DNA from 4 places in the Pantoea sp. X-Soil-YNGN-844 genome. Region 1 is predicted to be linked to each of the others. Evidence: predicted binding sites of a transcription regulator. Region 1 holds the regulator's gene; each other region holds the start of a gene.

Region 1 (5,537 bases):
GACCGCATGTCCGCCCGATAACCGGCACGCAGTTGCAACCAGTCAAGCACGCGGTACTCCGCGCCCACTGCCGCATACTGGCTGTTATCCTGGGTTTTGAAGCGTTTGGTTTCAGTCAGATCCACATCGCCTGTCACGGTAAACGGCCCTTTATCCCAGGATAGTCCGGTGGTGACCAGCGGGCGAATCTGGTAGGTATCGCGGAACCCGTTGACCTCTTTGGTCTGCAGATCGCGCGAAACCAGGTTCTGTCCGGTCACGCCCAGCGTCCAGTTTTCAGCAAAGGTGGTCGCCAGACCGGCATCAACGTTAAAGCCGGTGTCGGTGCTGCGATACTGGCTATTGTTGATGTCGTTCTTGTCGTAGTTATAGATGCTGGCAGTGTAGTTATAGAGCGAGGTTTTCTGCACTTTCGGCGTTACGCCCACCGAGACCGGCTGACCGGCGATGGTGAACTCATGCGCGACCGCCACACCATAATCAATGGTCAGTGCCGCTAAGCCATTTGCACTGGAGCGAAGGTTATTTTGATCGCCTGGACGTGGCAGCACCGTTCCGTTAGCAACACCGCGCAGGTAGTCGATATCACCCTGGACCACGTTGGCACGGACGTGCGCCGTACCGTAGGCTTTGGTAATAAACGCAAAAGGCAGGGTCTCATTAGGGATCGTGACGGCCACGGCCACGCCTGCACTGCCGTCCGCTTTGTTACCGCGCAAATCGCTGAGCTTGTCAGCGACGTCGCCGGAGGCAGCACGCAGTTCAGGGTAGCCACGCAGATAATCCGCAAAAGTCAGGTTACCAATCACGTCGCGATAGCGATCCACGGTGTCGGTAATATCATCGACTTTATCGATCAGCTTATCTTTGTCAGTAACCTGAATACCTGCCGAGGGAATAATAATGCTGACGTTATCGTCAGATTTAGCACGCGTCATTAATGCCGGGTTCGCCAGCACTGCTGAGCCATAAACAGAAGATGCTACGCCGGTGCCACCCATGGCGTCATTACGTGCATCATACCAGGTCCCTGCCGCCATGGCGGAAGAAGAAAGGAAAAGCGCGGTCGCTGCAGCGGAATAATTCAGCGCTGAACGTTGAGCGGATTTTTTCACCATTTGCCTGCCATCACCTGAGAAATTGTCATTGAAACATTCAACGACTGAATAGTTTGTTAGCCCTATTGTGAACCCTGGCTAACGCGTTATTGCTGTGAATTCAAAGGAAACAGTGTCTTAATTCAAAGGATTGGACGTTTTCCAATCAAAAAACCGTTGTAATTGTTCAGACTGTGTCGGGTTATTTCAAATACTGCCAGACTTTCCTTAAGTCTTTCTGAACATTACTTCTTAACTCAGTGAGATGCAAAGCAAAATGCCAACAAATTCCGCTTCATGTCGATTGAGAATGGATCTGATTTCTCGTCAGATTTGAGATAGATAGCGGCTGAAATTCTTAAAATGCTGCTTTATCAGGCAAATAATGCTGTTTTAACAGGCGAAAACGAACATCGGCGCCGCAAAACTATGTGTGATAAAATAACATCACTTATCCAGCGGAGAATTTTTCATGACAAACATGACGTCGCAGCAAATTTTGATTCAGGCTGAAAAAATGTGCCTGCAGCGCGGTGTACGTCTGACTTCGCAGCGTGCTGAGGTATTGCGCCTGATGGCCGAACAGCCAGGCTCGATCAGCGCTTACGATCTGCTGGATCAACTCCGCATCAACGAACCGCAGGCCAAGCCCCCCACCGTATATCGGGCACTCGATTTCCTGCTGGAGCAGGGTTTCATTCATCGGGTGGAGTCCAACAATAGCTACGTCATGTGTCACCACTTTGAGGCACCGGCGCATACCTCAGTGATGCTGGTCTGCGACCGCTGTGCAGCGGTAACGGAGAAACAGGCGCAGGGCGTGGAGAAGATTATCGCGACGCTGGCGGGTGAAGCGCAGTTCGCTTTACGCCACAGTGTGATTGAAGCGCATGGCCTGTGTGAAAATTGTGCTGCAGTAGAAGCCTGTACGCACCATGAAAGCTGCGAACACGATCATCAGGATGAGGGTAAAAAGCGGGGAAAACGCGGGTAACTGGCGCATCTTTGTGTGGTTCCGGTGCGGGTGCACCGGAACGTGTTAACTGATCAGCGCTGCATTACCAGCGGTGGTCTTTATTCTGGCCTTCCCAGTCCGTCACTTCACGCTCTGCTTCATCTTTCGCATAGCCATAACGTTCCTGGATTTTGCCGACCAGCTGATCGCGTTTGCCTTCGATAACCTGCATGTCATCGTCGGTCAGCTTGCCCCATTTCTCTTTCATTTTGCCTTTAAACTGCTTCCAGTTGCCGCTCGCTTCATCTTTATTCATGGCAGACCTCCAATCCTCGGGGTTTAATGATTATCTTGTTACTTAACAAAATAACGATATAAAGCGCTGGTTAACTGCGCCGGATAAAGTTAATTGTAGTAGCCAGATTCACAAACCCGGAATAATACGGAATAATCTGTATCAGCCTGTACAGCGTCAGGCATCAAACCAGCTGTTCTGACGCCAGTGCCTGCGCCAGATGAGCCACAGTGACAGACCGCGCAGCGCCAGGAAAACCGTTACCGCCAGCCACAGTCCGTGATTGCCCAGCGCCGGTACGCTCAGCAGCGTCAGAAAGTAGCCTGCTGCTGCTACCACCATGCTGTTACGCATCTCACGTCCGCGCGTCGCGCCGATAAACATCCCATCCAGCAGATAACACCAGACACCGATCAGCGGCATAACGATCTGCCAGACCAGATAGCGGTCAGCACTTTGTTGCAGCGAAGGAAGGGAGGTCAACAGGGTAACAATCTGCGGGCCAGCAATGGCATAGATCAGCGAGAAGAACAGCGCCACCACCACCGCCTGCCGACAGGCAGAGTGCCAGACGCGCCGCAGTTTGCCGCCATCTTTTGCACCATGCGCCTCGCCGGCAAACGCTTCAACCGCGTAGGCGAAGCCATCCAGCGCATAGGCCGTGAACGTGATGAACATCAGCAATACCGCGTTAACTGCCACCACATCCGGGCCCAGCCGCGCGCCCAGCACGGTCAGCGAGGCGAAACAGAGTTGCAGCATCAGTGAGCGCAGCATGATATCCCGGTTCAGCCGCAGCAGCCGGCCGCTGTCACCGCGCCAGCTCTGCTTCAGCAGGCTCAGGGGAATACCACGCAGCTTCAGGACCCGCCAGACCATGATGCTGCCGACACCCAGCGTAATGTACTCCGCCAGCGCCGTGGCGGTTGCCGCACCCGCGACACCCCAGTGCAGGCCTATGACCAGCCAGAGATCGAGTACGATATTAACCACATTGCCCACCACCAGCAGGATCACCGGCGCGCGCGCATACTGCACGCCCAGCAGCCAGCCCAGAATGACCAGATTTGCCAGCGTAGCAGGCGCACTGAGCCAGCGAATCTGAATAAACAGCGCCGCCTGTTCCAGTACCGCGGGATTACCGCCAACCAGATGGGTCGCCAGCTGAATAATCGGATAACGTAAAGCGATGAACAGTACACCTGCCAGCAGCGCAATGATCAGCGGCTGCGTCAGTGCGCGTGCCAGCGCGGTTTTATCGTCCGCACCAAACGCCTGCGCCGTAAGGCCAGTCGTACTCATTCTAAGGAAAAGCAGCAGCATAAAGAGGAAGCTGGTCACCGTGGTCCCGACCGCAACCCCGCCAAGATAGACAGGGCTGTCGAGATGACCAATAACTGCAGTATCGACCACTCCCAGTAAGGGAACGGTGATATTTGAAAGGATCATCGGCAGCGCAAGCCGCCAGAGATTTTTATCGGTTGCCGTGATAAAGCGCATTCGCCGTTCCGTGCTCGGTGTCGCTGCGCAAAACAGTCAGCGACAAAATTAGGGCAGACAGAATAGCATCAGAAAAGGCGAATGCACGCAGGCCTAAAATCAGAGCCACTCGCCGTTGCGCACCACGCCAACCGCCAAACCTTCAATGGTCAGGGACTGTGCACGGGTATCGACAACAATCGGGTCAAAATCACTGTTTTCAGGCAGCAGATGCACGATAGCACCCTGCTTTTTCCAGCGCTTAACGGTGACTTCATCATCGATGCGGGCAACGACAACCTGGCCGTTGCGCACATCCTGGGTTTTATGTACCGCGAGCAGGTCGCCATCCATAATCCCGATATCTTTCATCGACATTCCGCTGACGCGCAGCAGGAAGTCGGCAGACGGCTTAAACAGGCCCGGATCGACCTTGTAGTGGGTTTCGATATGTTCCTGCGCCATGATCGGCTCACCGGCAGCAACCCGGCCAATCAACGGTATGCCTTCTGAGGCTTCTTCTTCCATTAACAGACGAATGCCGCGCGATGCACCCGAAACGATCTCAATGACACCTTTACGCGCCAGCGCTTTCAGGTGCTCTTCTGCCGCATTCGGTGAGCGGAAGCCCAGTTGTGCAGCAATCTCTGCGCGCGTAGGCGGCATGCCTGTTGAAGAAATATGGTCGCGAATCAGGTCATAGACCTGCTGCTGCCTGCTGGTTAATGCTTTCATCCCGCCCCCTGGTTGTTTATACAGTCGCTGTGAGTATATACAGGTATTGGCGAAATGGAAACCGATTGTCAGGCAAAACGCGGCTTCCGGCGCGATATGGAACGCTTATCGCAAATGTGTCCAGAGCAGCGCGATCCAGACAAACAGTGCCAGTAAGATGCTGATCAGTACCGCCGCAGAGCCCATATCTTTGGCCCGGCCCGCCAGCGGATGATGCTCCTGACCGATGCGGTCAACGACCGCTTCAATGGCGCTATTAAGGATTTCAACAATGACGACCAGCACCACTGCCCCGATCATCAGGATGCGTGAGACCACATCGACATCCAGCCAGCAGGCGATAATAATGGCGACCAGCGCAGCCAGGGCTTCCTGACGAAACGCCGCTTCATGTTGCCAGGCGGCACGCAGTCCCTGCCAGGAGTAACCTGCGGCTTTAACTATTCTGATAAGTCCGGTGGCATTATTTGCCATGATGTGGGAACCCTTTTATCGGATTGACGTCAATGTCTGGGCTGCGTGCAATTGGCACCACCACAGATCTTCGCTGCACTTTCTGGTATGCTTGCGGCGCTTTGCTAACAAGAGGCTTCATGTTGTCTATGTCAGGTTGGCGTAAACTCTATTACAAATTGCTTAATTTACCACTGTCGTTTTTGGTAAAAAGTAAGGCCATTCCGGCCGATCCCGTGTCTGAACATGGTCTGGATCCGACCCGACCTATTATGTATGTTTTGCCTTACGATTCGAAGGCCGACTTACTGACTTTACGCGCGCAGTGTCTGCGGCATCATCTGCCTGACCCGCTCTCTCCGCTGGAGATTGATGGTTCACTGCTGCCGCGCCACGTATTTATCCACGATGGCCCGCGCGTCTTCCCCTATTTTGTGCCCAGCGTGGAATCGGTGAAAATCTTTCACGATTACCTCGATCTGCATCGCAATAATCCTACGCTGGATATCCAGATGCTGCCGGT
Region 2 (5,537 bases), 1.1 Mb from region 1:
AGTCAGCTTTTCAGTTGCTCTGCTCCAATCACTCATTTCTGAGCTACATTTCCGCGCTGGGCGCTCACCGCGATAAAATTACTGCGCCGGACCTGCTCACCTTACTGGATGATACGGTTTGCTATGTCGAAGATGTGCTCCAGACGGACGTGGTGAGCGATGAACATGTTGAAGCGATGCGCCAGCAACTGGCTCAGCGAATCAGCCAGCTGGCTGCAGATGCAGATACGCGTGCGCCGCTGGTGCTCCAGCAACTCGGTCTGCTGGTGGCATTAATGCCCGATGTGGCTCGCCTGCGCCGCACGCTTATTACTGACTAGCTGTCACTGCTTCTGAGGTCCGGGTTTGATAAAAGCGTGCGCTGGAACCATGCATTCAGCTCCGCCCGGGTTGCCTGCGGCAGCGCAGCCGCATGGTGGCCCATAATAGCCCCCTGCAGCGCCAGTAATGTCTGAAACCCCACATGCTGGTTGATCGCTTTTAGCTTCAGCCAGCACTGTTTGGCTCCTATCTGATAGAGATGATTGACGCTCATTACGCCCGCCTCAAAAAGCATCATCTCCATGCGTACGCTGAGATTAGGCAAATCTTTTAGCCGCGGAGAGGCTTGCCTGTCCTGCAACTCCAGCTGCGCCGTCTCTAAAGAGGCAGCAGAGAGAGCCAGCAGATGATCAGAATCGCGCCATAATGCCTCATCAACCCGAAAGTAATTGAGGCTCACCAGTTTTCCCCGTTTGCGAAAAATTAAGGGTTGCAGCGGGCGATCGGTAATGTATTCGCGCAGCGGTTCACTGGCCCGCAGATAGAGTTCGTCTTTATTAATTAAGGCAAAAACCACGCTTTCGACAGCCAGCGCATACCCCCCAAACTGGGTGCGGGACTCTATGGGTCCCAATGGGGCCAGGCGCGCTCTGGAGCGCTCTACGACCGGATTCACCTTTTTCATTGCACCACCTCCATGTCAGAAATATTTCTTAAATTGCCTTGGGTATCAGGCAATTAGAAGATAGAAAAAAGTGTCAGCCGGTTCAATGAATAAATAACGCTTCAACTAATCTTGTCGCGTTTTTGCGAGGCGTTTTCAGAAATTTGGGTTGATCTTTATCCAGGATGACAGTACTGTATATTCATACAGTCAACTGCTGGTGATTAACTTATGCGAACACAACATCCTGATAATACACGCTATGCTCATCATTACGCGTCCTCTTCCGTTCCGGTCTCTCAGGGCGGTGGAATTACCGAGTTACGCTGCAGCGAGCAGCCCGGTATGATGCAGATGCTGCTATTGCCATTATTACAGCAGCTGAGTCAGCAATCACGCTGGCAGTTGTGGTTAACACCGGCACATAAACTGAATCGCACCTGGATGCAGGAGTCGGGATTACCGCTAGATAAAAGTATGCATATCGCCGATTCTGAACGTCTGAATGCGGTGGAAGCGATGGTCAAGGCATTACGTACTGGAAATTACAGTGTCGTTCTGGCATGGATTCCTTATGACCTTGACGAAGATGAGCGCCGTCAACTTGAAAATGCGGCGGCAGAAGGCGAAGCGCTGGGTTTGATTTTGCGGGCAAGCGGGACATCGGAAGCGCCTCTCAGACCGCAAAGTGCCATAAAAATTCAGTCGGATTTGTTTCATTAAGTAAAAATCAGAAGTTTCCCAAGCTATTTTTCTTATCTGTCGTCGCTAAACCACTGATTCTGTTAGTTCGAGCTGTGACAATGGTTTAGCAGGTTTTTAAGGCTTTTTGCCGCGACAATACTACCAGGCTAATTGTTAGAAATTGTGTATAAATCGCTGTTTTTTTACAGAAGCGCCTCACATCATACTTGTAAGTTTCCAATCTCGTTGTAGACTTTATCTCGCCAGGGTGCTCAATAACCTCCGTTTTTTGCGGTAGAGTCATAAGCGAGCGTTTTGACCCGGCGAAGGATTTAAACCAAGAGCAACCTTTTTGCTCATTGCCTATTTGGATGATAACGAGGCGCAAAATGAAAAAGACAGCTATCGCAATTGCAGTGGCACTGGCTGGCTTCGCTACCGTAGCGCAGGCCGCTCCGAAAGATGACACCTGGTACACCGGTGCTAAACTGGGCTGGTCTCAGTATCACGACACTGGTTACTACGGTAACGGTTACGAGAACAACAACGGTCCAACTCATGAAAGCCAGCTGGGCGCAGGTGCGTTCGTTGGTTATCAGGCAAACCCATACCTGGGCTTCGAGCTGGGCTATGACTGGCTGGGCCGCATGCCTAACAAAGGCACTGTAACTAACGGCGCATTCAAAGCACAAGGCGTTCAGCTGGCTGCTAAACTGAGCTACCCAATCTATGACGATCTGGACGTGTACACTCGTCTGGGCGGCATGGTATGGCGCGCAGATGCAACGCAGACTAACCCAACTACTGGCCGCATCAGCGACCACGACACTGGCGTATCTCCGCTGGCTGCAGTTGGTGTTGAATATGCACTGACCAAAAACTGGGCTACCCGTCTGGATTACCAGTGGGTTAACAACATCGGTGATGCACAGACCGTTGGTACCCGTCCAGACAACGGCATGCTGAGCGTAGGCGTTTCATACCGCTTCGGTCAGGATGACGTCGCTGCTCCGGCTCCAGCTCCGGCTCCAGCACCAGCTCCAGTTGTTGAAACCAAGCGTTTCACTCTGAAGTCTGACGTTCTGTTCACCTTCAACAAATCTACCCTGAAGCCAGAAGGCCAGCAGGCTCTGGATCAGCTGTACAGCCAGCTGAGCTCAATGGATCCTAAAGATGGTTCCGTTGTCGTACTGGGCTTCACCGATCGCATCGGTTCAGAGCAGTACAACCAGAAACTGTCTGAGAAACGTGCTCAGTCAGTCGTAGATTACCTGGTATCTAAAGGTATCCCTTCTAACAAGATCTCTGCACGTGGCATGGGTAAATCTAACCCAGTTACCGGCAACACCTGTGACAGCGTGAAAGGCCGTAATGCCCTGATCGATTGCCTGTCTCCGGACCGTCGTGTAGAAATCGATGTTAAAGGCATCAAAGACGTTGTAACTCAGCCACAGGCTTAAGTTCACACGTCATAAAAAACCCCGCTAAGGCGGGGTTTTTTTATGCCAGTAATCGTTCTTTCAGCGCACACACTCTGAAATCCCCTGCCCGCTTACTCGCTCTCTGAGCCCGATTTACCCAGAATCGCCTGCAAATCCTGCTTCAGACTCGACATCTGAGTAGCATATTTTTCTTTGCGTTCCGCATCTTCTATCAGCTGAACAATCGTTTCTGAAAGCGTGCAGCCGCGCCGCTGAGCCAGGCCTGCAAGCCGCTGCCAGACCAGATACTCCAGGTCTATCGATTTTTTTCGGGTATGCTGATGTTCAGCGTTGAAATGGCGTTTCCGCCGGGCACGGATGGTCTGCTTCAGTCGGTTATCAAGATCGGAATGAATATGTTCGGCAATCCACTCATTCACCGTCACCGGATTGTTTTCCATCGCCAGCAGTTTATCCACTGCCGCCTGCGCCGCGCTTAACTCAAGGTGACGCGTGATCAGTTCACCTTCCCGATGTTTTTTCACCAGGTATTTCCACTTCCATCCACATTCAAGATTTTCGAGTTGCTGGTATTTCATCGGAATCTCATCGTGATCACGTAACGGGCTAAGAATAACAGCTTTTTTCCCGGATGCAGCAACGAAAAACATGCTGCCATCATCACATCTTCAACAGGAAGTCTGCAGTGCTTAACAAGGGTGAATCCTGTATAATCTCGCTTTTCTTAAAACAGACAAATGCGATTATTTTGACCAGCACTCAACTTACGTGGCAGACCTTACAGCCGGATAGCGCGCAATACCAATCCGTTTTCTCCCGAATTGCTGATGAAGAAACTGATGCTCTGGCAACGGTACAGCCCCGGTTGCTGAATGCGCTGGCGCATTTACATCACCAGACACAGGGATTCCCGTTACTGCTGGTTCGAAGCCAGGAGAATCGCGATTATCTGACATTCATCGTTCAGGCCGCGCAGCGGGTCATGGCTGACAGTACCACTCTGTCCGGCGGTGATTACCATATCATGGCTGACAACGTCACGCTTCAGCCCCCTTCCGATCCGCAACGCCCATTCACCAGTCAGGGTGGTATTCACTTTGCTGAGTGGATTGAGATGGAGCAGTTATTTGGCTGCGTGCGCCAGTATAAAGATCGCATCCAGCTCGAGCCAGGGCTTATCCATCGCGCCAATGGCGGTACGCTGGTACTGTCACTGCGTAGCCTGCTGACGCAGCCGATTCTCTGGCTGCGCCTGAAAAAGTGTATTGAGCAAGGCTATGTTGAGTGGACATCTCAGGATGAGCGCCGGCCGCTGCCTGTCTCGATTCCTTCACTACCACTCAATCTTAACCTGGTCCTGTGTGGCGACCGGGAAGCGCTGGCGGATTTTCAGGAGCTCGACCCTGAAGCGCATGAAATGGCCATCTATACTGAATTTGAAGAGAACATTCAGATTCTGGATGAAGATGACATGCTGGCCTGGTGTCGCTGGAACATCGAACTGGCGCAACAGGCGGGCCTGCCCCTGCCGGAAGCGGACTTCTGGCCAGAGCTGATTAAAGAAGCTGTCCGTTACAGCGGCGATCAGGATACGCTGCCACTCTGCCCGCGCTGGCTGCAGCGTCAGATGCGTGAGTCGGCCCTGATGGGCGATGCACTCGATGCCGAAGCGCTGCGTGATGCGCTTGAAGCGCGCCTGTGGCGCGAGAATTATCTCAATGAACGGATGCGTGATGAGATCCTGCTGCGACAGATTCTGATTGAAACTGAAGGTGAAGTGGTCGGTCAGATTAACGGCCTGTCGGTCGTGGAATATCCTGGCCACCCCCGCGCCTGGGGCGATCCCTCTCGTATTACCTGCGTGGTTCATCCCGGCGATGGCGAGTTCATGGACATTGAGCGCAAAGCGGAGCTGGGCGGCAACATTCATGCTAAAGGCATGATGATCATGCAGGCATTTCTGATCGCCGAGCTGGAGCTGGATCAGCAACTGCCCTTTTCAGCCTCAATGGTCTTTGAGCAATCCTATTCCGAGGTGGACGGTGACAGCGCTTCGCTGGCTGAACTCTGTGCCTTAATCAGCGCACTGGCGAATCAGCCGATCAATCAGCAAATCGCCGTGACTGGCTCAGTCGATCAATTTGGCAACGTACAACCGGTTGGCGGACTGAATGAGAAGATCGAAGGCTTCTTTGATATCTGTCATCAGCGTGAACTGACGGGTCAGCAGGGTGTAATTATTCCTGCCTGCAACGTGCGTCATCTCAGTCTTAACCAGGCCGTTGTGACAGCGGTTGAGCAGGGGCGCTTCCATATCTGGGCGATCGACCGTGCTGATGAAGCGCTACCGCTCCTGACTGGTAAAATCTGGAGTACGGAAGATGGTCAGGGCGACTGCCTGCTGAATACTATACAGGAACGCATTAGCCTGTTTAACCAGCCGGACGTGCCGCAACGTCCCTGGGCGCTCCGCTGGCTTAACTGGT
Region 3 (5,537 bases), 2.1 Mb from region 1:
ACAGCATGGTGATGCCGCTAACGGATGGTTTTGCAGTTTGTAATCATCGCTGAAACCAGAGCGCTGATATCCGGCGCTTTTGGATCGTAGTAAAACGTTGCGCTGGTCTGATGATGGCTGAACTTCGCAATTTCAATCCAGGCGACGGTTTCATTATCCTTTTCGAGGTTATATCGCTTCGTGCCATCTGGCAGCGGATCATCCTGCTCCAGATAAGCCCGCTGATTCTGTGCCATTTCAGTAAGACAGGACTCAACCTGATGAGGATGACCCTCGAACCAGGCGGTCTTCGTTTCCGGGTGCAATCCAACCCGTCCCATATCCACGCATCCACCCAGCAGGTAAACGCTCAGTGCGATGAGTAATCTTTTCATGGCATCCACTTTCATTATTATTTTCCAGTCTGATCTCGCCTTTCGACACACGGATACGAATCTGTGATTCAGCCACCCTGAACCAATAGTACAACACTTAGCGTCACCGATTCATGAACACAACGCCTGTGCGCCTTGTTTTCAGGTAACTGAGACCGGATGGCATGGTCAGTCTACGGCAAATGAACCTAAGGGTTCAGTGAACAGACTGTCAGAAGGGTTTAGCCGTGGTAAAAGCAGTAAGGTAACGAAACGGTGATAAACGTTAGTACACAGAAACTTTTCTGCCCTGAAGGTCCGCCGTAACCTTTGCCGAAAGCTTCCTTAAGCAACACTAATCAGCGCGCCCATCGGGCGCGCCATCTGCATATCAACCTGCTTTGTAAGGATCTTTTTTATCATCCTGGCTGTCATCATTTTTGCGCGGCACTTCACCATGATCTTTCGGCGCGTCAGTGGCAGGATGATCGTCTTCTTCATAGGCATTGCCCGCGTTTGGCGCAGCTTCTGGCAGGCTTTTGCTGACATCACCTTCTTTCTTACGTTCTTCATTCGTATTGTGCTTAAACATAACTCACTCCTTTTGTTCCAGTGCCTTAAGTCTAGACCAGCCCTGACATCGCGCATTACATCGGGATCAGGAGAGCAAAAAAAGCCCGCCAGAGGCGGGCTAATCGGAGTTTCTCTCATACTGAACACGTCATTTTCGATGTTCGGGTGTGTGCAGCACAATCATGCTAACGGGAAAGGTTTGATGCATAAATGGACAAATCTGTCATATCACCTGCGGCAGGTCACATTCCCGACGATAAAAGTGTCGATAAATAAATTAGATTGAATAGATTAATAAAAGGCATATAGTGACCTGCGTTACCAGGAGATAGAAATTATGTTACGAGACTATTTAAAGATTGAAGCGGAAGACCAGCTAATTGAACAACGTACACTGAGCCTGAGAAATCGCGGTCAGGAAGAGGTGACGGAGTGGATCATTGTGAGCCGTCAGGGTGTCAAAAAAGGCGGCGTGACCCTGTTCGACAAACTCAGCACCCGCCGCTCATGGCCAGTCAACTATCGCATTATGCAGACCGACCTGTAGGGCAAAGTAGTGGTGGATCAACTTGTCGACGCCCTGTAGTTGCACGGCTATGACTCTGGCGAATGTTGTTCGCTGAAAGGCTAACCCGCACCCGGCGGGTTTTTTTATGGCTGCCGATAGCGGCGTAATTCAACCAGTGTTCCAATCAGCTGCAGGCTGTCGCGGCTTGAATGCAGCTCGGGGAAGTTGATATTGACCGGAGCCAGTTCAAACTGCGCAACACCGTTTTCACTGCCACGCTGGCGCCAGGTGCGCAGCAGGGCATTCTGCTGCTGTAATGCCAGTACGCAGTCACCAGGCTGAGGTGCCACACTGGGATCAATGATCACCACATCCCCCCGCAGAATCGCGGGCGTCATCGCTTGTTCTTCTACCCGGATGGCAAAACTCTGCTGCGACAGCGCCATGTCATTGTGCATCAGTAGCTCTTGCCGCACAGAGCTGGCGTCACTCAGCCATTGTGCGACATCACGCTGAGCAATCAGCGGGATCTGATGCAGGCCAGCCCAGGTATTTTCGCTGAAAACAGGACCATCCCCATCTATCAGATAAGCTGGTGCGCAGCCCAGCGCTTCGGCAAGCCGCAGCAGGTTCTCACCGCGCGGCAGCGTCTCTTCTTTTTCCCATTGCGAAATGGCCACATGGGAAACTTTTACCTGTTGCGCCAGTTGCTTCTGCGTTAACTGCAGTGATTTACGTCGGAGTCGGATGCGGTCACCCAGCGTTTCGTTTTTCATCAGCTTGACTTTTTGGTTAAGAGTGACTTAAGTATACTTAACTCTGGCATTTAAGCAATCTTAAATTCAGGGCGGAGGACGTGGCTGTTCAGCACGCAGTGTGTTCCAGAGACCTTACCGGAAAAAGGGGTGTGGCATGGAAAGTAGTCTGATTACCAGTATGGGTGCGTTAGTTCTGGGTGGGGGGGCAGCAGCACTGTTCTGGAAACCGTTATTGGCGGGTATTGCGTCAATCGTAACCAGTAATCGAGCCGGCGGCGAAATTATTACCAGCTACAAAGAGCAGGTGGTGTTGCTGAAAGAGAGCAACCTGATGATACGGGAGGAGAACGATGAGTTACGAGAACGTCATGACAGGAATCTGCGACGTATTGCGACACTCGAAACAGATCTGCGGTTAATCAAGAATGCCGTAGGCATTTTACTGGCAATGACCGAAACCGGTCAGAACGATAAATTTCGTAATGAGATTGATCGGCTGATCTCAACTCTGGAGGATCGCAGCGATGGCAACGATTAACAGCCTTAAGGCACCTATGTCTTACCGGCGCAAAGTTATCCTCGGCTGCATTCTGCTGAGCTGTTCGATGATTTGCATCCTGATGACGATTATTTTTCTCTACGTCAGTAACACGGCAAATAAGCGGGTCGAGGAGATTCGGGCGGATTATCGGGTTATCGCGGCACGACGTGATGACCGGGTGGATTTGCTGACCAGTCAGGTCGCAGCGTTACAGCACAAGCTCGATGTGATTCCGGATCGCGTGGCTGACAAAACGATCACAAAAGTAAAAGAAGTCGTGATTGAGAAGGAGGTGCCATCAGTCAAACCGGCGGAGAAACGTTAACTTCCGATTATTCTTAGTGCGGCTTCGCTATTATCGACTAGTTTTAAATCTCCGGGCGACATTTTGTATCTGAACTGACGCCCGCTGATTGGCCGGTTGATGAACCGCTAAGCCTAATCACTTTTGATAACTGACCAGAAGGAAATTTAGCATGAGCGATTCAACAGAAACCAAAACTAAAAATGACTATCTGCGCGATGTGACTTCGCAGCTGAAAGAGATGCGCCACTACGCGCAGACCAACACCGAAACCCTGTCCAGCCATTGGTTAGCGTTTGATGCCGGTGAGTATAAAGACAAGACGAACGCCGATCGTATTGATGCGTTGCTGAATAAGCAGGGGAAACTGCTGGAGGACCTGGATGCCACCATTCAGGACATTGAGATTGAAATCAATCACAGCGAGCAGGAGAGCTGATTCATCTCCTGCTAACTGATACGGTAGCCGCTAAAGGATTAGTCGGCTACCAGCCACATTTCCGCTTCGTCGAACATCTCTTCAACAATACGCGCAACTGTCGCCTTATCGTTCTTACTTAAATCAGTATCAATCGCGTTACGTTCCATCGGCTTGACCTTGACTTCGATGTCAGGAAAAACCCGATGCACCCGCTTTTCCAACTCCTCACGAATCATCTCGCGAGCACCCGGTAAACCGGCAACGTTGCGCTTGTCATAAATCAACTCAACAAACATGATGGCAATCCATTCAGGGCAAAATCGCTGATATATAATACTGTAAATAAAAACAGTAGCAAGGCGGCGCGCCTGATTTCGCCTAAATTTTTATCTCGCGTAAACCTCAATCTTCGACTAGCAAAATGTGCATGCATCGCGACATAATGCTGGCTTACTTTTCAGGAGGTCCGCGATGCGACAACTGGTAATTGATATTCTGCTAAAGCTGGCAAAGATGGACGTCGATGCAAAAGAGCTGACGGCGCAGCTTGAAGCGCAGTCCCTGCTGGTTGCAGCGCTGCTTGTGCAGGCGAAACAGGACAACTCGCTGACCATTACAGAAACGGTGCAGGATGCCATCATTACCGCTTCGCAATCATCGACCGAGTTTCTGCAGTCGGATGTTGATCTGCTGCTGACGCACATCAATCGTCTGCTGGCGGTTGCAAGCTATGTAGAAGTGAAAGGCAAAGCCACGGAAGAGCGAGAGTAGGGCCATTTATCAATACACCTCCGGAGAGGAAAGCCCGGCAATCTCTCCGGAGGCAGTGAAGGTGCTCTGCCCGTAAGGGCAATCATCGCCTGCGGCATGACGTGAAGGTATCGCGTTTTGCTCTACTGCTTTATCCGATGCTGTACGGCAGGCTGAATGGTGTAATTTACACCTGTTCAGTGCATTGAAATCACAGCTCGTTTTTGATGCAGAACTCTTCCCAGCTCATTCCCAGCGACTCAGCATGAGATTTGAGATAGGTCTCGATAGCCTCAGCCGCTACCGCTTTATCCGGCTCAGCGAGCTGAATAGAAAAAATCATCCCATCCAGATTTTTCTGCCGTAAAAAGGCTGCATAGATGCGTTCGGCATGCCATTCGCGCAGCTGTCGCAGCGACAGATTAGCGGCACGGGCATCGCTCTCCGTTAACTCATCCAGTGCAGACTGAAAGTCGGGATGCGCGGTAAAAAACATTTCACGTGCCTGGGCATAGTAGGCTTCTGGCGTTTTCATATTTATATTCCTGAAAGTCTGATGCAGCGCGTCAGTGTATCGGGTTGTCTTCCGCTTGTCAGGCGTGCCAGAGCCCATTCAGATGGCGAGTTGCCGATCAAAAGGCTGACCGGTCTCCTGGCTCAAGGATAAATTCTGCTGTAAACAGCCGCTCGTGGGTATCTGAACAGCCAGATACCTTGCGCTAGTCGGTGGAAAAATTATAACGTAGCCGCCATTGACGCGATCTTAGGGATTAAACATGAAAAAGTGGATGCTGATTGCCGCGCTGGCACTGAGTGGCTGTGCGCAAATCAACGATTATGAAAATGCGGTACAGACGCCGGCACCGGCTGAGTTGCAGGGGAACTGGCAAACCGTCGGCCCGCAGAGCAGCCTGATCAGCGAACAGGCCATGGCCAGTCTGATTATCAATGCGGATGGCAGCACGCTGGATTGCCGTCAGTGGATGCGTGTGATTGCGAAGCCAGGCAAACTGACCCGTCTGAATGGTGACTATGTCAACGTGACGCGCAGGATTCGCGTGATGCCGCTGGTCGTCGATAACAGCGAACTCAACTATGACGGGCTGACCCTGCGCAAGGTGGCGCGTCCGACAACAGAGTGTCAGCAGGCACTGGAAGAAGTGGCAAAACAGCCGAAAGCCGCGGTGATTCAGAATATTGAACCGCAGCTGCTGCGCACGCCGATTACTGAGCACAACGCGCAGTCGTAACAGCAGCCCATAAAAAAACCGCCCCGGCAGCGCGTACACGTCTGCCGGGGCGGTTTTACGTTTATTCAGTCAGTTATTC
Region 4 (5,537 bases), 1.5 Mb from region 1:
ATGACGCTGATAATAACTGCCGTTCAGCAGGTAGTAGGTCAGTCCGCCAATCAGCACCGCGGTAGCGGCTTCAGGTAAAAAACGCACCGGGCCAGGACCGCCCCAGTGGGGGCCGGGTCCGCCATGTCGACCCCATCCACCCGGGCCCCAGTCGCCAGGGTGGGCGAAAGCCAGCGCGGGCGTCAACAGCGCCAGCGTCAGAAGCGAGGCAATAATTTTTTTCATCGGATGTCCTCCTCATAAGACTGGATGCAGAATTCGCTTTTTACCGGGTAAAGACAAGCACTAAAGCGGCGATTTTTCGCCTGTTTACCATGCTTAACGCTTTCTTAACGGCGTCGCCATCAATGGAGAGGATTATGGAGAGGAAGGGCGGAAATAACCTGGCGCGGGCGCGCCAGGTTTACAGCAGATTAACGGTGCGCCAGCTCGGCGTTGTCGTCACTTTCCAGTACGCGCTTATCGGTCAGACCTAACCAGCGGCTGGTCAGAGAACCGGCGGTCATCGAACCATTGACGTTCAGTGCCGTACGACCCATATCAATCAGCGGCTCAATAGAGATCAGCAGCGCCACCAGGGTGACAGGCAGGCCCATCGCAGGCAGAACAATCAGGGCGGCAAAGGTGGCACCGCCACCGACACCCGCCACACCTGCAGAGCTCAGCGTGACGATCCCGACCAGGGTTGCAATCCACAGCGGGTCAAACGGGTTGATCCCGACGGTTGGCGCAACCATCACGGCCAGCATGGTCGGATAGAGACCGGCACAGCCGTTCTGGCCGATAGTGGCACCAAAGGATGCCGCGAAGCTGGCAATCGACTCCGGCACGCCAAGACGACGGGTCTGCGTCTCTACGCTCAGCGGAATGCTCGCTGCGCTGGAACGGCTGGTGAAGGCGAAGGTGATAACCGGCCACACTTTACGGAAGAAGCGCAGCGGGTTGATGCCATTCACCGACAGCAGCAGGGCATGGACACCGAACATGATGGCCAGACCGAGATAAGAGGCGACCACAAAGCTGCCCAGCTTGATGATGTCCTGCAGGTTTGAACCGGCAACCACTTTGGTCATCAGCGCCAGCACACCATAGGGCGTCAGTTTCATCACTAAACGCACCAGCTTCATAACCCACGACTGCAGCGTGTCGATTGCGACCAGCACGCGCTGACCTTTCACTTCATCATCTTTCAGCAACTGCAGGGCAGCCACACCCAGGAAGGCGGCAAAGATGACGACGCTGATAATCGAGGTTGGATTAGCGCCGGTCAGATCGGCAAACGGGTTTTTCGGGATAAAGGAGAGCATCAGCTGTGGCACGCTCAGGTCAGAGACCTTGCCAACATAGTTGCTCTGGATCGCACTCAGCCGCGCGGTTTCCTGCACACCCTGAACCAGACCTTCCGCGCTCAGACCAAACAGGCCGGTCACGAAGACGCCGACCAGCGCGGAAATCGCGGTGGTAAACAGCAGTACGCCAATGGTCAGTACGCTGATTTTCCCCAGCGACGAGGCATTATGCAGACGGGCAACTGCGCTCAGAATAGAAACGAACACCAGCGGCATTACCACCATCTGCAGCAACTGGACATAGCCATTACCGACGATGTTAAACCAGCTGATAGACTCTTTTACCACTGCGCTGTTTTCGCCGTAGATCAACTGCAAAACCAGGCCGAACAGCACGCCGATCACCAGACCGGTCAGCACTTTTTTCGACAGGCTCCAGTTCTGACGGCTGAAGCGGGAGAGTAATACCAGCAGCACCACAAAGGCCACGATATTAAGCGTAAGAGGAAGGTCCATGCTGAAACTCCAGAGTAATGCGGCTTTCCCACCCGGGAAAGCCGCATAATGTTAATCACGAATTAAGACAGCAAGAATGGTAACAGCAGGCGGAGAGGGTGCCTTATATCCAAATGGCATGGTTTATAACTTAATGACGTTTTGTGCGGCTTTATTGCGCAGTATGACTGGAAATTAACCGCCCGACGCCATTTTGTAGCGTATCAAACAGCTGAGTCGGCCAGCCGTTTGCACCAAAAGATGGCATGCCGACCGGGAACCACAGCGCATAGCCTACCAGTCCCAGACATAACGCCCGCTCAAGCTGATTTCCTTTCTGACTGCGCAGAATCGGCAGACGGAAGCGCCAGCGGCAGGGCCACAGCAGCGGAACCCCGGCGGGCGTCAGCATATCGGCCACAATATGGCTGAGGTAGCCCAGCGTCAGACCCTGCAGTACGTCTGCCGGTATCGGCGACGACTGGGGCAGGTTTATCTGAAAAAGCCATAAACCGGCCGCCACTGCCAGCAGACTATGAGTAAAGCCCCGATGGCCGAACGCGCGCGCAATAGGATGAGAAAGCCAGCGTAGTCGCTGTCCCAGCAGAGATTTGGGGTGATCGATATCGGGCAGGAGGCATGTCAGCAGGGCTGAAGGAACGAGATGCCACCAGTCGGCCTGCGCCAGTACGGGTGTCAGCTCAGCACGTTTGGCAAAAATAGCGCTGGCAATGGCAAAAATGATGTGGCCTTCGCCCGTCATGATAGAACCTGGTTGCAAAGAAAGCTGTCGATGCATCCAGTATAGGGATTTATCCAGTAAATGAGAACATGTGACGCTGTAACGAAGCATGAATATTTTTAACAAGGCGGACAGCGATGAAACACTGTCCGCCCGTTCTGCCAGAAAGATTAACGGGCCAGCCAGCCGCCATCTACCGCCAGAGTATAGCCATTAACGTAATCAGACGCGGAAGAGGCCAGGAAAACTACCGGGCCCATCATGTCATCAGGTACGCCCCAGCGTCCTGCCGGGATACGCGCCAGGATCTCATCGCTTCGGGCCTGGTCTTTACGCAGCTGTTCAGTGTTATCGGTAGCCATATAGCCTGGGGCAATCGCATTAACATTAACGCCATGCTTCGCCCACTCGTTCGCCATCAGACGCGTTAAACCCATGACTGCGCTTTTTGACGCTGTATAGGAAGGCACCCGGATGCCGCCCTGGAACGACAGCATAGAGGCGATATTGATAATCTTACCGCCGTTACCCTGAGCAATAAACTGCCGAGCTACCTGCTGTGACAGGAAAAAGACCGTTTTACTGTTGATGTTCATCACATCATCCCAGTCCTGCTCGCTGAAGTTCAGTGCATCTTCACGACGGATAATCCCGGCGTTGTTGACAAGAATATCAATTCTGCCCGCGGCTGCGACCGCCTGCTCAACAACCTGCGACGCAACATCAGATTTCATCAGGTCAGCCGATATCGACCAGAAACGGCGGCCAAGTGCTTCAACTTTACGCTGCGTGTCGTCAGGTTCGAAACGGTTAACGCCGACAATATCGCAGCCAGCCTGAGCCAGCCCCAGAGCCATACCCTGACCCAGACCGGTATTACAACCGGTCACCATTGCCACTTTGCCTTTTAAATCAAACGTATTCAATACCATTTATGCTTCTCCTCTGCTTAACGCAGTTCGCTGATTTTGACGTGGTCCATGTCATCAAAGACCTGATTCTCACCCACCATGCCCCAGATAAAGGTGTAACGCTGGGTGCCGACGCCGGCATGAATTGACCAACTGGGTGAGATGACCGCCTGCTCGTTATGTACCAGCAGATGGCGGGTTTGCTGGGGTTCTCCCATCATGTGGAAGAGCGCGCTCTCTTCGCTCATATCGAAGTAGAAATAGACTTCCATGCGCCGTTCATGGGTGTGACAGGGCATGGTGTTCCACAGGCTGCCTTCATCCAGTCGGGTTAAGCCCATGGTGAGCTGGCAGGTGGGCAGCACATCCGGCACGATAAATTTGTTAATGGTGCGACGATTGGCAGTAGCAGCATCACCCAGCGTGGCGGTTGCGGCTTCCTGTAACGTAATCTTCTTATCCGGGAAGGTGCAGTGTGCGGGTGCGCTGTTGTAATAGAATTTAGCGGGCTGGGCCGGGTTCAGGCTGCGGAACAGCAGGTTGCGCGCACCTTTACCAATGTAAAGCGCCTCTTCATGACCGATTTCCCAGGCTTTACCGTCGACCTCAACCAGGCCCGGACCGCCAATGTTGATCATGCCCAGCTCGCGGCGTTCAAGAAAGTAACTGACGCCCAGCTGCTTTCCCATCTCATCACCGATAGTGACTGGCTTGTTAACCGGCATCACGCCACCAATGATGATGCGGTCGATGTGACTGTAGGTCAGGGTGTAATTGTCAGCGGAAAAAATCGTCTCAATCAGAAACTCGCGGCGCAGCGCTTCAGTGTCGAGCTGTTTAGCGTGATCGCTGTGAATGCTTTGGCGAACGTCCATCTCAGGCCTCTCTGCAGGTCAGGTTATTCATGCCCCGAATGGGGACGCTTCGGGCATCTTAGGCAGAGCGGGATGGGAATTCAATAAAAATGAAACGTTGTTTTATTTTTTGCGGAGTAGATCAACCGGCAGGCGCAGCGGGCAAAAAAAAAGCCCGCGCTGCGCGGGCTGTTTGTTATCCCTGCAGATGCTGCAGGCTAAGCTGGGTCAGATTTTCCAGCCGGACATCTGCCAGCGCCCAGCGCGGGTCGTCGCGATGTTCAGCGGCGGGCACCACAATCGACCGCATGCGGGCCGCTTTGGTGGCGATCATGCCATTGAACGAGTCTTCCAGCGTGACGCAGTTGAGTGGATCAATCGCCAGGCTGGCGGCGGCGTTAAGGTAGACCTGCGGATGGGGCTTGCTGTAGGGCAGTGCTTCTGCTGAAGCCAGCACATCGAAATAGTGGCGCAGGTTGAAGATCTCCAGTACCTGTTCCAGCATCATGAGCGGCGATGCTGAGGCCAGGCCGATTTTCATTCCCTGCTCCTGGCAGAGCTGCAGCGCCGTTTCCACGCCAGGCAGAAGCGGCCGCGTCTGATCCACCAGCGTCATGGCGCGCGCAATAATACGGTCAGTAACCTCCTGCTGAGAGGGGCCCTGCCAGGGCAGCGTTTCGTACCACATCCGCACAGTCTGGTCGATACGCAGGCCAAGGGTATCGGGCATTTCACTGCGTCGTGACAGGTCGACGTCCAGTGTTGAAAAGATATCCAGTTCAGCCTGATCCCACAGCGGTTCAGAATCGATCAGTAAGCCATCCATATCAAACAGGGCAGCAAGGACAGGGCGGTGCCAGGTCATCAGCGGTCTCCTTATAAATAAAGTCGGTTTAACCATAACATCATTCTCTCCTGACGCATGCTTCATCCGATTGACCACGCTTTATTTGGGAAATTTCTTCGTTGGCAGGTAGACTGACGGCAAATTGGATTCCAGGTTCAGGAGATATTATGACCTATCAACAGGCTGGCCGTATCGCCATCCTTAAGCGCGTGGTGGGCTGGGTGCTCTTTTTAGTGGCACTGCTGTCGACCATTATTTCAGTACTGAGCTTTATGTTTAAGCACAGCGAGAAGCAGCCGGGCATTGACGCCGTCATGCTTGATTTCGTCCATGTCATTGTCGATATGCTGCGCTTCAACACGCCATTCCTGAACGTTTTCTGGCATAACTCGCCAGTAC

The links. The regulator LexA, encoded in region 1, represses DNA repair genes until DNA is damaged. The targets are predictions, from matches to a motif close to TNCTGTATGTACATACAGNA.
Region 2: a site for LexA is predicted at 1,118-1,137, ahead of sulA (SOS-induced cell division inhibitor SulA). Genes of this name have one in related genera too.
Region 3: a site for LexA is predicted at 3,793-3,812, ahead of AC6I8C_RS11380 (DinI-like family protein). Genes of this name have one in related genera too.
Region 4: a site for LexA is predicted at 2,570-2,589, ahead of AC6I8C_RS08240 (metal-dependent hydrolase). Genes of this name have one in related genera too.

What each region holds. Positions count from the first base shown of each region.
Region 1 is NZ_AP036007.1:319,237-324,773, reverse strand. Features, by position in the region: gene AC6I8C_RS01385 (conjugal transfer protein TraF) at 1-1,118, opposite strand, end outside; gene zur (zinc uptake transcriptional repressor Zur) at 1,570-2,091, shown strand; gene AC6I8C_RS01375 (CsbD family protein) at 2,156-2,368, opposite strand; gene dinF (MATE family efflux transporter DinF) at 2,525-3,847, opposite strand; gene lexA (transcriptional repressor LexA) at 3,947-4,561, opposite strand; gene AC6I8C_RS01360 (diacylglycerol kinase) at 4,667-5,035, opposite strand; gene plsB (glycerol-3-phosphate 1-O-acyltransferase PlsB) at 5,164-5,537, shown strand, end outside.
Region 2 is NZ_AP036007.1:1,420,918-1,426,454, reverse strand. Features, by position in the region: gene yccS (YccS family putative transporter) at 1-320, shown strand, start outside; gene AC6I8C_RS06460 (TfoX/Sxy family DNA transformation protein) at 317-946, opposite strand; gene sulA (SOS-induced cell division inhibitor SulA) at 1,157-1,648, shown strand; gene ompA (porin OmpA) at 1,999-3,069, shown strand; gene matP (macrodomain Ter protein MatP) at 3,162-3,629, opposite strand; gene AC6I8C_RS06440 (AAA family ATPase) at 3,683-5,537, shown strand, end outside.
Region 3 is NZ_AP036007.1:2,424,549-2,430,085, reverse strand. Features, by position in the region: gene AC6I8C_RS11415 (hypothetical protein) at 18-374, opposite strand; gene AC6I8C_RS11410 (hypothetical protein) at 745-945, opposite strand; gene AC6I8C_RS11405 (hypothetical protein) at 1,264-1,473, shown strand; gene AC6I8C_RS11400 (helix-turn-helix domain-containing protein) at 1,578-2,210, opposite strand; gene AC6I8C_RS11395 (hypothetical protein) at 2,347-2,730, shown strand; gene AC6I8C_RS11390 (hypothetical protein) at 2,717-3,058, shown strand; gene AC6I8C_RS11385 (hypothetical protein) at 3,210-3,476, shown strand; gene AC6I8C_RS11380 (DinI-like family protein) at 3,515-3,754, opposite strand; gene iraP (anti-adapter protein IraP) at 3,930-4,229, shown strand; gene AC6I8C_RS11370 (DUF6388 family protein) at 4,420-4,743, opposite strand; gene yedD (lipoprotein YedD) at 4,985-5,458, shown strand; gene amyA (alpha-amylase) at 5,532-5,537, opposite strand, start outside.
Region 4 is NZ_AP036007.1:1,777,014-1,782,550, forward strand. Features, by position in the region: gene AC6I8C_RS08230 (DUF6515 family protein) at 1-225, opposite strand, end outside; gene AC6I8C_RS08235 (L-cystine transporter) at 414-1,805, opposite strand; gene AC6I8C_RS08240 (metal-dependent hydrolase) at 1,957-2,547, opposite strand; gene kduD (2-dehydro-3-deoxy-D-gluconate 5-dehydrogenase KduD) at 2,697-3,458, opposite strand; gene kduI (5-dehydro-4-deoxy-D-glucuronate isomerase) at 3,476-4,312, opposite strand; gene hxpB (hexitol phosphatase HxpB) at 4,488-5,156, opposite strand; gene AC6I8C_RS08260 (YniB family protein) at 5,306-5,537, shown strand, end outside.